DNA from 3 places in the Mesorhizobium sp. WSM4836 genome. Region 3 is predicted to be linked to each of the others. Evidence: predicted binding sites of a transcription regulator. Region 3 holds the regulator's gene; each other region holds the start of a gene.
The links. The regulator PhoB, encoded in region 3, activates phosphate uptake and scavenging genes when phosphate is short. The targets are predictions, from matches to a motif close to TGTCATNNANCTGTCAT.
Positions count from the first base shown of each region.

Region 1 (4,453 bases), on a different contig from region 3:
GACCGCGACCTTGTCCTGCAGGCCGGCGGCCTTGACCGCCTCGACGATGCCCAGCGCCATGCCGTCATTGTTGGCATAGAAGCCGATCAGGTCGGGGTGCTGCTGCAGGATGTTGGTGGCCGCGTCGTAGGAGGTCTGGCGATCCCAGTTGCCGGGGACGCTGGCGACGACGTCGAACTTGCCGGCTTCGGTGATTGTGGTCTTGAAGCCGTCGGTGCGCTGGACGGCCGCATAGACGCCGGCCTGGCCTTCGACGATGGCGACCTTGCCGCCATCCGGCCGGTTCTTGATGAACCATTTGGCGACGCGCACGCCATTGTCGCGCTGGACATTGCCGACATAGTGCTCGGCCTGCGGGATGACCGCGTCATTGACGTTGACCACCGGCACGTTGGCGGCCTTGGCCTGTTCCATGATCGGCTGCAGGTTGGAGTCGGTCTGCGGAGAAACGAGCAGCACGTTGTAGCCCTGTGTGACCAGGCCTTCGGCGATGGTGAGCTGGCCGAGCTGGTCGCCCTCGCTCTGTGCCGCCTGGTAGACGATCGGGACAGGGACGCGGTCGCCGAACGACTTGTAGCCCTCACCCAGCGAGCGCCAGTATTCGTTGGTCAGCGTCTTGGAGACGGCGCCCGCCTTGGTGTCGTCGGGCAGCTTGGGGAACGCACCGAACTTGGCCTCGAGCTGCGACCAGTCGATGCGATCCTTCTCGGTGTCGGAATTGAGCGGCGCGAGGTCCGCGGAAAACGACGAGCCTATGGACAGCGCCATCAAGGCAGCAGTGGCGGTGGCAAACAGAAATTTCATGGTCTTCCTCCCTTGTTGAAAAACGGTGATGGCGCCGGCCTCAGCTGTCCGGCCCGAGCATGGCTTCCTGGATAATCGCCTGCGAGGCGACCGCATCCTGACGGTCGACGGCAGTGGACAGGCGATTGTCCCCGTCCAGCCGATCGACGACGCGCAGCATGCGCTTGACAGTGGCGATGTTGACTTCGCATTCGTGGACCGGGTCGAGCCCGGTCATGTCTGGGAACGTGTCGAAGTAGATTGCCCCCGCGTAGCCGTCGCGGCGGATCTGCCTGAGCAGCTCGATCGTCTGCAGCGTATGCACCGCGCCGACCATCAAGCCATCGTCGCGCTTGGCGTAGCCGTCGTTGAGATGCACGCCGAGCAGCTTGCTATGACGCGCCACGAGAGCTGCGGCAAAGGCCGGCTGCTCGTCGGCATAGAGCACATGGGCGAAGTCGAGGGTGACGCCGAGATTGGGCAGGCCGATCTCGCGGATCGCCAGCAACGTCGTCGCCGCGTCGGGTATCAGGCTGTAGGAGCGCGGCTCGTTGGGCTTGTACTCCAGACTGATCTGGCAATCCGGATCATGCGCTGCAACTTCACGAATTCCATCGATTTCGTGTTGCCAGAGCGTCGCATAATCGGCCTGGAAGGCGTAGTCGAAGCCATCCTGTCCGAGCCACAGCGTCATCAGGCTGGCGCCGGCGTTGCGGGTGGCGTCGATGCCGGCCTTGGTCAGGTCGATGGCTTCGCGGCGAACAGCAGGATCCGAATTGGTGAAGGCCCCGAGCTTGAACGCCGGGTTAGAGTAGTAGCGCATGGCGAAACCATTGATGGAAAGCCCGAGATCGCTGAGTTTGCGAGCCATTTCGGCGGGCTTTTCATCGACATGGTCGGGGAAGTTGAGGTCGAGATCGGTCAACTCCGCAACCTTCGCCGCACGCCCCGCCATCTGCAGCATGGACGGCTTGCCGACAAGATCAGGCCACTCCGCCTGCGGCCGCGAGGCAAAGGAATTGAGGCGGGTGGCGAAACGATAGGCTGTCATCGGGAACCTTTCATTGCCATAACTTTACACAAGAATGATTATTTGTAAAGTTGTTAATTGCTCGCTCGGCGCCGACGAATTTCGCCATACCTAGGCCAAGCGGGACAAGCAAGCGGCCCTGTCACGCAAGTATCATGTTCGCGTCCTAGATCGCTTCTCCGAAGGCTTTCGCGGCATCCTCGATACGACGCGGCGCTTTTTCACATCCCGACAGCTTTTGTCTCAAAGAGGATTTCCATGAAAAACCTGCACCGAACCGCGTCCCTCGCCGTCGCCCTGGCGATGTTCACCGCCTTGACGCCGGCCTTGGCTGAAAACGCCGCGACCGTCGGCGGCGTCAGCTTCGTCAGCAAGGGGCTGGTCGGCGTCGGCCGCATCCCGGCCAGCCAGAAGGACAAGTTCGGCGAGACGTTCGGCTCCGGCTCAGGCATGGCGATCGACGCTGCCGGGTGGACGCATGGCGCCGACGGCTACAAGGGCTCGTTGTGGCTGTTGCCGGACCGCGGCTATAATGTCGTTGGCACCACCGATTACCGGCCGCGCCTCAATACGATTACAATCGAGTTCGCCCCGATCGCGCCGGGTGCAGTGCCTACCGCCGGCCAGGAACAGTCGGGCCTCAAGGCGACGCTTGCCGACACCATGCTTTTGACCGACGACAAGGGCGCCGACGCCACCGGCCTCGATCCGCTCAACGGCGTGCGCGCCGCCACCGACGAAATGCCGCTGCTGCCCGAAGCCAATGGCAAGCTCGCGCTCGACACAGAGGCGATCGCGCGCTTGCCCGACGGCACCATGTTCATCTCGGACGAATACGGCCCAAACATCTACCGCTTCTCCGCCGATGGCCATCTGATGTCCGCGACCCAGCCGCCGGCCGCCTTGGTGCCGATGCGCCAGGGCACGCCAAACTTTGCCTCGAACAATCCGGGACCTGGTGCCGCCGAGCCAGATCCGAAGGATCCCGAAACCGGCCGCCAGAACAACCAGGGCCTCGAAGGCATGGCGCTGACGCCGGACGGCAAGTTCCTGGTCGCCGTATTGCAGTCGGCGCCGCGCCAGGATGGCGGCGATTCGCCCGCTACGCGCCAGAACACGAGGGCGCTGGTCTACGACGTCTCCGACCCTGCCCACCTTAAGCTGGGGCATGAATATGTCGTGCCGCTGCCGGTGTTCACCGATGCCAAGGGCAAGACCAAGGTGGCGGCGCAGAGCGAGATCGTGGCGCTGTCGGCAAATGCCTTCCTGATGATGGCGCGCGACAGCAACAACGGCCAAGGCCTGAAGGGCGACACCTCGCTCTACCGCGAGATCGACATCGTCGACGTCTCCGCCGCGACTGACATCGCCGGTAGCCCTTTTGACGCCGCCGACAAGCCGGTCGCGCCCAAAGGCGTGCTCGACCCGTCGGTGACGCCGGCCAAGCTGACGCCGTTCATCGACGTCAACGACAAGGGTGAGCTCGGCCGCTTCGGCCTACACAATGGCGCCCCCAACGACCGCGACAACCTCTCGGAAAAGTGGGAGGCGATGTCGGTGGTGAGCGTGCTCGACCCGAAGCTACCCGACGACTATTTCCTGTTCGTCGCCAACGATAACGACTTCCTTACCCAGGATGGTTTCCAGGTCGGCGCGCCTTACAAGGCCGAGGACGGCGCCGATGTCGACACCATGTTCCTGGTCTATCAGGTCACGCTTCACGGCCTCGCCAGCAAGTAACTGTGCCTTGCGGGCGGGCTTGGCACCCGCACCGCCCCGCCCTGGAAACGGTGACTTGGAAGGGTGCATAGCAGATCGGCCTGCGATATCATCGCGGGCCTGACCTGGACCATGCCGAGCTACCCGCCATGGACGAGAAGATACCCGCCCGCCGGCGGACCGGCGACCTCACCAGTGGGCCTATCCCGCGCACGCTTTTGCTGTTTGCCCTGCCGGCGCTCGGCTCCAATGTGCTGCAGTCGCTCAACGGCTCGGTCAATGCCGTGTGGGTCGGCCGTTTCCTCGGCGAAGCGGCGCTGACCGCCACGTCCAATGCAAACCTCGTGCTGTTTCTCATCCTCGGCACGGTGTTCGGCATCGGCATGGCGGCGACCATCCTGGTCGCGCAATCCGTCGGCGCCCGCGATCTGCCTGAAGCCCGGCGCATCGTCGGCACAAGCGCCACCTTCTTCTTCCTCGTCTCGGTGGTGTTCGCGGTCTGCGGCTGGATCTGGGTCGATGCGATCCTCGATGCGCTCGGCACGCCGGCCGATGCCTTGCCGCTAGCGCGCTCCTATCTGCGCATCATCTTCCTCGCCGTGCCGACGATGAACCTGCTGTCCTTCGTCATGACCGTGCTGCGCGGCGCCGGCGATTCGCGCACGCCTTTCCTATTCATGGCGCTGGCGGTCGTGCTCGACGTCGTTTTGAACCCGTTGCTCATCCTCGGCATCGGCCCGTTCCCCGAACTCGGCATCGCCGGCGCGGCCACCTCGACACTGATCGGCCAGATGGTAAGCGTGGTTGCCATCCTGATCGTGCTTTATGCGCGCAAGCACCCGCTGCGGCTGGCCGGCGCTAATCTGGCTCTGCTGCGGCCGGACCCGGCGCTGCTGCGCATTGTCGTCTTCAAGGGCGTAC
Region 1 is NZ_JBVVQF010000009.1:9,044-13,496, forward strand. Features, by position in the region: gene AC0L2P_RS12845 (sugar ABC transporter substrate-binding protein) at 1-804, opposite strand, end outside; gene AC0L2P_RS12850 (TIM barrel protein) at 845-1,834, opposite strand; gene AC0L2P_RS12855 (esterase-like activity of phytase family protein) at 2,072-3,553, shown strand; gene AC0L2P_RS12860 (MATE family efflux transporter) at 3,682-4,453, shown strand, end outside.
Region 1: the regulator PhoB is predicted to act here: its motif matches at 1,954-1,970, upstream of AC0L2P_RS12855 (esterase-like activity of phytase family protein).

Region 2 (4,453 bases), on a different contig from region 3:
CGACATGCACGCCAAGCGCCTTGACCTGCCTCAAGGTTGCCAATGCGCGGGGCATATCCTTCACCAGGGCTGTTTCGGTGATCTCCAGTTCCAGCCTGCTGGGTGCAAGGCCGGACCTCGCCAGTGCGTCATGCACCTTGCGGCTGAAGTTCGGATTGTGAAGCTGCACGGCGGAGACGTTGACGGCGACCATTAGCGGATTTGTCCAGCGGGCAGCATCGTTACAGGCCGTCGTTAGCACCCAGTCGCCGATCTGGGCGATCGCGCCACTGTCCTCGGCCACGGGGATGAAAACGGCCGGAGAAATGTCACCGCGCTCCGGGTGCTGCCAACGGACCAGGGCTTCGAAGCCGATCATCTTGCCGCCGCGGATTTCCTTCTGCGGCTGGTAGACAAGGTGGAACTCCTTGCGGGCGATGGCCTGGCGCAATTCATGCTCCATCACGCGCTTGTCGCGGGCCGCGGTGCCCATGGCTATCTCAAAAAACCGATAGGTGTCACGGCCCTCCGTCTTGGCGCGATGGAGTGCCGTATCGGCATGGCTGATCAGGCCGGCCTGATCTTCCGCATCCAGCGGATAGAATGCGATGCCGATGCTGGCCGAGACAAGGCCGGAGCCGACCGAAACCCTGTTCTCCTCCCGGATCGCCGCCAGCAGGTCCTCGGCTATCCGGCCCGCGGCCAGGGGGTCGGGGAGATTAGGAGCTATGATGGCAAATTCATCGCCGCCGAGGCGCGCGAGCAACTGCCCTTGGCGCGGGATGCCGGAAATGCAGTGCGCCAACTTCTGAAGCATGGCGTCTCCGGCGGCGTGGCCGTAGACGTCATTGACCTGCTTGAATCGGTCAAGGTCGAGCAGCAGGAGCGCCAGATATCCATCCTTGCCGCCACGATCCATCGAGGCGAATTCTGCTTCCAGCCGGGAAGAAAAGCTCCGCCGGTTGGCAAGCCTGGTAAGTGGATCGAAATGCGCGAGGCGGAGGATCTCTTCTTCCGCCTTCTTGCGCTCGCGGATGTCGCGAACGGCAAGCACCGTATGCGGCCTGCCGCAGTAGGTGATCTTCCTGGTGATCAGCTCGACAGGGATTGTCGTGCCGTCGCTGCCCCTTAGTTTCGCTTCCTGCGCCTGTTCGCCGAAGCCGGACATACCGGCTGCGCTCTGTCCGTCGAAAAGCTCGCCGAATTGCATCGTATTGAGGGTGGCTGTCGCTGTTCCGGTCAGCTTCGCCATACTGTCATTGGCGCTGACGATGCGGGTGCCATCGCAAACGATCAGACCTTCCACCGCGGCATTGGCGAGATCGTGCATACGGTCGGCCTCGAGCTTCTGGCGGCGAAAGCGGAGGTCGATCCACAGCGCGGCACCCGACAGCACAAGGATTACCAGGCTGGCGACCGCTGCGGCAAAAGCCTGCGAAATTGGCTCGATGGAATGTTCCGATATTTCAATCGAGGAATCCGGAATGATCGACACCGCGGCCATCGCGATGAAATGCAAGCTGCAAATCGCCAGCGTCAAAAGCGCGGCGCCGCCGAGAGTCGCGAGCGCTGACGGGCGGCGCAAGACGACAAGGAGGGCCAGTGCCGCAAGGGTCACGCCGGCCAGAAGCGATATCGCGACGAGGAGCAGGTTCCATACGACCCGGCCTTCGACCTCGAAAGCCGCCATGCCGATGTAGTGCATCGTCGCGATGGCGCCGCCCAGAATGGCGCCGCCGACGAGGAAATGGTCGATGCCGCGGCGCAAAGTGGCGACCCACATCCCAAGCGCGGTCAGGATGACGGCGGCGGCAAGCGAAAAGGCGGATAATCCCGGATTGTATGCGTTCGGTATTCCCGGCGTAAACGCGGTCATTGCGATGAAATGCGTCGCCCATATGCCGAATCCGGTCGAGGCCGCGGCGATCGTCAGCCAGGCAAGCCGGTTTCGCTCGGTCGATCGGCCGACATGCTTAAGGAGATTAACCGCTGAGAAGCAAGAAATTCCGCAGACGAGTGCGGCAAGCGCAACCAGTCTCAGGTCGTGCTGACTTACAATACAATTATAGACCGTCAGCATCCTGGTTCACTCGGTCTGCCAAAACTAACAGGGGAGGTGTGACCGATTAGCTCTTGGAGATTTTAACGAATGGTTAACCCGTGGGCCATGCGGCGGGTCTTTTCGGGGGAAAACCGATGCGCTCCGCCGCGAAGGCGGTGATGCATTCCCTGGTGCCGCTTTCGTTAGCGAGCGCACATTAGCCGGAAACGATGTTCATTGACCTGCAACAAAACCGTTGTCCGATTGTCATCAGCGCCACATATTGGCTTTGCGAGAGTGCCCCCTTTCGCCAATTACAACGGGAGATGAAACATGAAGTTCTTCGGCTTCGCGGCCGGTGTTGCCGCCACCTTGACCCTGCTTTCCACCACCTCCGCCTTCGCCGTCACGCAGATCAGCTGGTGGCACGCCATGACCGGCGCCAACGCCGAGGTCGTCGCCAAGATCTCCAAGGATTTCAACGCCAGCCAGAGCGACTATGAGCTCGTTCCGGTGTTCAAGGGCACCTATCCTGAGACGCTGAATGCCGGCATCGCCGCTTTCCGCGCCGGCCAGGCGCCCGATATTCTCCAGGTGTTCGACGTCGGCACCGGCGTGATGATGGCAGCCGAGGGGGCGATCAAGCCGGTGGCCGATGTGATGAGCGGCGCCGGGATGACTTTCGACAAGAGCCAGTATCTGCCCGGCATCGTCGGCTATTATTCGAAGCCGGACGGTACCATGCTGTCGTTCCCCTACAACTCCTCGTCGCCGATCCTCTACTACAACAAGGACATTTTCCAGAAGGCAGGCCTCGACGTGAACAGCCCGCCCAAGACCTGGAACGAGGTGTGGCAAGCTGCCAAGAAGATCAAGACGAGCGGCGCCGCCCCTTGCGGCTATACCTCGACCTGGCTGACCTGGATCCATCTGGAGAATTTCGCGGCGTGGAATGACGTGCCTTGGGCCACTCAGCAGAACGGCCTGGCCGGCGGCGATGTCGAACTCAAGATCAATGCGCCAATTTTCGTCAACCACTTCCAGGCGCTCGCGGACCTGGCCAAGGACGGCACGTTCAAGTATGGCGGGCGCACCTCGGAAGCCAAGCAGATATTCCTCGCCGGCGAATGCGGCATCTTCACCGAATCGTCGGGCGGCCTCGGCGATATCGTCAAGTCCGGCATGAACTATGGCATCGGCCAGCTTCCGTACGACAGCGACGCGAAGGGCGCACCACAGAACACCACGCCGGGCGGTGCCAGCCTGTGGGTGTTCGGCAACAAGTCGGACGAGGAATACAAGGGCGTCGCCGCCTTCTTTGCCTATCTGTCCAAGACCGATGTGCAGGAATATCTGCACCAGAAGTCGGGATACCTGCCTGTGACGCTCGCCGCGTATGAGGCGACCAAGAAATCAGGCTTCTATGACAAGAACCCCGGTCGCGAGACACCCATCCTGCAGATGATCGGAAAGTCGCCGACCGACAACTCGAAGGGCGTGCGCCTGCCAAATCTGCCGCAGGTGCGCGATATCCAGAACGAGGAGCTGGAGAAGATGCTGGCCGGCCAGCAAACCGCTCAACAGGCACTCGACAATGCGGTCGCGCGCGGCAACGCCGCAATCAAGGAAGCTCTGGACAACTAACGAGATCATCTCGGTTAGTCGGTTGGCATATCGCCCACGCGAGCGCGCGTGGGCGATGCCTGGATAGCGAGGGAAATCAGCCTGTCTCCACGCGTCGTCTTTCCCAACAAGATCCTGCCCTACCTGCTGGTGGCGCCACAACTCGCCATCACCCTGGTTTTCTTCTACTGGCCGGCCGGTCAGGCGCTTTACCAGTCGATGCTCAGGCAAGACCCGTTCGGGCTGAAGAGCAGGTTCGTCTGGTTTGCCAATTTCCGGAAGGTGCTGGCCGATCCGGCCTACCTCAACTCGATCAAGGTCACAGTGGTGTTCTCGCTTGCGACCGCGATCGTTGCCATGGTTGTGGCCCTGCTGCTCGCGGTCATGGCCGAGAAGGCCGTGCGCGGCAAAGGTCTCTACCGCACACTGTTGATATGGCCTTACGCCGTGGCGCCGGCGATTGCCGGCATGCTTTGGCTTTTCCTGTTCAATCCCTCGATCGGCTCGTTGGCCTATTTGCTGAGGAGCCTCGGCATCGCATGGGACCCGCTGCTCAACGGCACCCACGCCATGATCCTGCTGGTGTCGGCTGCTGCCTGGAAGCAGATCAGCTACAACTTCCTGTTCTTCGTCGCCGGCCTTCAGGCGGTGCCGAAAACGCTGATCGAAGCGGCGGCCATGGACGGCGCCGGCGAAACCAAGCGCTTCTGGACCATCGTTTTCCCGCTGCTTGCGCCGACAACTTTTTTCCTGCTGGTCGTCAACACCGTCTATGCCCTGTTCGACACGTTTGGCATCGTTCATGCCGTC
Region 2 is NZ_JBVVQF010000024.1:39,036-43,488, reverse strand. Features, by position in the region: gene AC0L2P_RS24870 (putative bifunctional diguanylate cyclase/phosphodiesterase) at 1-2,059, opposite strand, end outside; gene ugpB (sn-glycerol-3-phosphate ABC transporter substrate-binding protein UgpB) at 2,354-3,664, shown strand; gene ugpA (sn-glycerol-3-phosphate ABC transporter permease UgpA) at 3,746-4,453, shown strand, end outside.
Region 2: the regulator PhoB is predicted to act here: its motif matches at 2,275-2,291, upstream of ugpB (sn-glycerol-3-phosphate ABC transporter substrate-binding protein UgpB).

Region 3 (4,453 bases):
ATGAGCGGCCGCGGCAACCGGGAGGAAAGCAAACGATGTCGGTCGGAATCCGCCATGACGATTTGCGCCGGCGCAACCGGGCGATGGTGATCTCGGCGGTGCGCCGGGCCGGCCAGCCATCGCGTACGGGGATCGCCGCAACCACCGGCCTCAGCCATTCGACCATATCGGCGATCTCCTCCGACCTGATACGGGAAGGCATCCTTGCCGAGAGCAAGGCAAGCGAGTCCGTTTCGTTGAAACGCGGTCGCCCGCAGGTCGGCCTCGCCCTCAACCCGGAAGCTGCGGCGGTACTTACCGTGGTGTTGTCGCTAAATTTCCTGTCGGCCGCCATCATCGACTATGCGGGACAGGTGGTCGCCGAGGAACAGCGCCGGCTGGATACGCTGACGATGGCGCGCGACGAGCTGATCCGCGAATGCATGGCCATCGTCCGGCGCCGGCTGAAGGATCCAGACCTTGACGTCCGCAGTGTCGCCCGCATTGCCCTGGCTATCCAGGGCATTACCGACTCCCCTGCACGCGCCATGCTGTGGTCGCCGATCACGCCGCAGACCGACATCGCCTTTGCCGACATGCTGGAAGATGAATTCGGCATCCCGGCCACGGTGGAGAACGACTGCAATATGATGGCGGTGGCTTTGCGCTGGCGCGATCCGGATCGCTATCGCGACGACTTCATCGCCATCCTGCTTTCGCACGGCATCGGCATGGGGCTGGTGCTCAAGGGCGACCTGTTCACCGGCACGCATTCCTCGGGCGGCGAGTTTGGCCACATGATCCATCGTCCGGGCGGCGCGCTCTGCCGGTGCGGGCGGCGCGGCTGCATCGAGGCCTATGCCGGCAACTACGCCATCTGGCGCAACGCCAGGCAGATGAGCGAAGACAGCGAACCGGTCGCCGACGTCAGCGACGCCGACATGCGCACGCTGGCGGCCCGGGCGCGCGAGAAGGATGGGCCGGAACGCGAGGCCTACCGCAAGGCCGGCGAAGCGCTGGGTTTCGGTCTCGGCTCGCTGTTCGCGCTGATCGATCCGGCGCCGGTCGCGATGGTCGGCGCCAGTGCCGCCGCTTTCGATCTGATCGAGCCGGCCTTGCGCAAGGCAATCGCCCAGACCGCCGGCGGCCAGCATTCGGCTTCGATCTCCTTCGATACCGAGCCGAACGAATTGCCGCTGATCCGCCAAGGTTGTGCCATGCGGGCGTTAAGCTTTGTCGACCAGGAGATTTTCGCGCCGGGCGCGCAAATGAGGCCCGGCATGAGAAAGAACGTAGCCTGACCCGGCGGGTCAATCTTCCCTGATCGCATAACCTGCACCGCGGATGGTGCGGATGACATCGGGCATGCGGCCGTTGTTGACGGCCTTGCGCAGCCGCCCGACATGCACGTCGACGGTGCGTTCGTCGATATAGATCGTCTCGCCCCAGACATTATCGAGCAACTGGCTACGCGAGAAGACGCGGCCCGGATGCCGCATCATAAATTCGAGTAGCCGGAATTCGGTCGGCCCGAGCCTGATCTCGCTCTTCTTGCGATAGACCCTGTGCGATTCCCGATCGAGCACGATGTCGCCGACCTTCAGCACGCTGGACAACACTTCCGGCTTGGCGCGCCGCAGCAGCGCCTTGACCCTGGCCATGAATTCCGGTGTCGAAAACGGTTTGACCAGATAGTCGTCGGCGCCGGTCGAAAGGCCGCGCACCCGGTCGCTCTCCTCGCCGCGCGCGGTCAGCATGATGATCGGCAGCCGCTCGGTTTCGGGGCGCACCCGCAACCGGCGGCAGAGCTCGATGCCGGAAACCGCTGGTATCATCCAGTCGAGCACCAGAAGATCGGGCACATTCTCCTGCAAACGGATCTCGGCTTCGTCGCCGCGTGTCACCACCTCGACCTGGTAGCCTTCGGATTCGAGGTTGTAGCGGAGCAGCACACCCAACGGCTCCTCGTCCTCCACCACCATTATGCGTGGTGCGATCATCGGTTGGGCACCCCCATCACGTCACCGGTGCGGATATTGTCGTTTCGTCCTGCTTCGGACGATTGACCGGCAATTGCTCGCCTGTCAGCACGTAATACGCATTTTCGGCGATGTTGGTGACATGATCGCCAATCCGCTCCAGATTCTTGGCGCAGAACAGCAGGTGCGTGCAAGCGGTGATGTTGCGGGGATCTTCCATCATGTAGGTCAACAGCTCGCGGAACACGGACGTGTATTTGACGTCGATGCGCTCGTCGGCGGCGCGTAGCTTGGCCAACGCGGCCGCATCGCCTGCGGCATATTCCTCGATGACGCCCTGCACCTGGATGAGCACCAGCTGCGCCATCGCATCGATGGAATGCGACAGGTCGCGCGGCGTGACGCTGAGGCCGACCGCACTCACACGCTTGGCGATATTCTTGGCAAGGTCGCCGATGCGTTCAAGGTCGCCGGCCATGCGGATCGCTCCGATCACATGGCGAAGATCGTGGGCCATCGGCTGGCGTTTGGCGATCAGGGTGATGGCGCGGTCGTCCAGTTCGCGTTGACGCGCATCCATGATGGCGTCGTCGGAAACGACGCGTTGCGCCAGCACGTTGTCGGAATTCAACAGCGCCTTGGTCGCCCCGCCGACCATCGAACCGGCGAGGTCGGCCATGTCGCGGATCAGCTTGCTGATCTGCCCGAGATCCTCGTCGAAAGAAGCGACTGTGTGTTCGCCCATGGTCCTGTCCCCATATGCATGATTGAAACGGCTCAGCCGAAGCGGCCGGTGATGTAATCCTGCGTGCGCTTCTCGCGGGGCGACGTGAAGATCTTCTCGGTCCGGTCGAACTCGACCAGTTCGCCCAGATACATAAAGGCGGTCTGGCGCGACACGCGCGCCGCCTGCTGCATGTTGTGGGTGACGATGACGATCGTGTAGTCGGCTTGCAATTCGTCGATCAGTTCCTCGATCTTGGCCGTCGACAACGGGTCGAGGGCCGAAGCCGGTTCGTCGAGCAGAATGACTTCCGGCTTCACGGCCACGGTGCGGGCGATGCAGAGCCGCTGCTGCTGGCCGCCGGAAAGGCTCAAGCCGCTGGCGTTGAGCTTGTCCTTGACCTCGCTCCACAGCGCGGCGCGCTTCAACGCCTGTTCGACGCGGCCGTCCATCTCGGACTTGCCGAGATTCTCGTAGAGCCTGACGCCGAAGGCGATGTTCTCGTAGATCGACATCGGGAACGGCGTCGGCTTCTGGAACACCATGCCGATCTTGGTCCGCAGCAGATTGAGATCCTGCGATCGGTCGAGAATGTTCTTGCCGTCGAGCAGCACCTGGCCCTCGGCGGCCTGTTTCGGGTAGAGCTCATAGATGCGATTGAACACACGCAGCAGCGTCGATTTCCCGCAGCCCGAAGGCCCAATGAAGGCCGTGACGCTGCGCTCGGGCAGCGACAGGCTGATGTCCTTCAGCGCCTTGCTCTGACCGTAGTAGAAGTTGAGGTTCTTGACCTCGATCTTCGTCTTCTCGGCGACCGTTTCGGTCATCGTCATGTCTGGGGACAACATCTGTGTCATCTGTCCTCTCTGCGTCCGGTAAGGCTGCGGGCGAGGATGCTCAAGCCAAGAACCGTCAGGGTGATTATGAGTGCGCCGGTCCACGCCAGTTGCTGCCATTCCTCGTAAGGGCTGAGAGCGAACTGGAAAATGGTCACCGGCAGGCTGGCCATCGGCGCGTTGACATTGCTGCTCCAGAACTGGTTGTTGAGTGCGGTGAAGAGCAGCGGCGCCGTCTCGCCGGAAATGCGTGCTATCGCCAGCAATATACCGGTGACGATGCCGGACAACGCAGCGCGATAGGCGACCGAACGGATCACCACCCAGCGCGGCGCGCCGATCGCGGCACCGGCCTCACGCAACGCGTTCGGCACCAGGTTGAGCATGTCTTCAGTGGTGCGCACGACCACCGGAATGACCAGGATGGCAAGCGCAACGGCACCGGCAATGGCCGAGAAATGCCCCATTGGCCGCACCATCAACTCATAGACGAACAAGCCGATGATGATCGAGGGCGCCGACAACAGGATGTCGTTGATGAAGCGGACGACAGTGGTGATGCGCGAAAAGCGTCCATACTCGGCCATGTAGGTTCCCGCCAGCACGCCGATCGGCGTGCCGACGACAACGGCGATGATCGTCATCAGCAGGCTGCCGGCGATGGCATTGAGCAGGCCGCCGGCTTCGCCCGGTGGTGGCGTCATCTCGGTGAAGACCGCAAGCGAAAGCCCGGCTGTGCCCTTATAGACCAGGGCGCCGAGGATGAGCGCCAGCCAGGCAAGGCCGATGCCGGCGGCGATGACGCAAAGCGCCATCATCACCGAGTTCCTGGCTTTGCGGCGGCTGTGGAGCGATGCGGATGTCGACATCGGTCAGGCTCCCGTACGGGCGTCGATCCGCATCAGCATATAGCGAGCGGCGGCAAGGATCAGGAA
Region 3 is NZ_JBVVQF010000028.1:60,321-64,773, reverse strand. Features, by position in the region: gene AC0L2P_RS27230 (ROK family protein) at 36-1,280, shown strand; gene phoB (phosphate regulon transcriptional regulator PhoB) at 1,290-1,979, opposite strand; gene phoU (phosphate signaling complex protein PhoU) at 1,996-2,703, opposite strand; gene pstB (phosphate ABC transporter ATP-binding protein PstB) at 2,736-3,539, opposite strand; gene pstA (phosphate ABC transporter permease PstA) at 3,536-4,387, opposite strand; gene pstC (phosphate ABC transporter permease subunit PstC) at 4,391-4,453, opposite strand, start outside.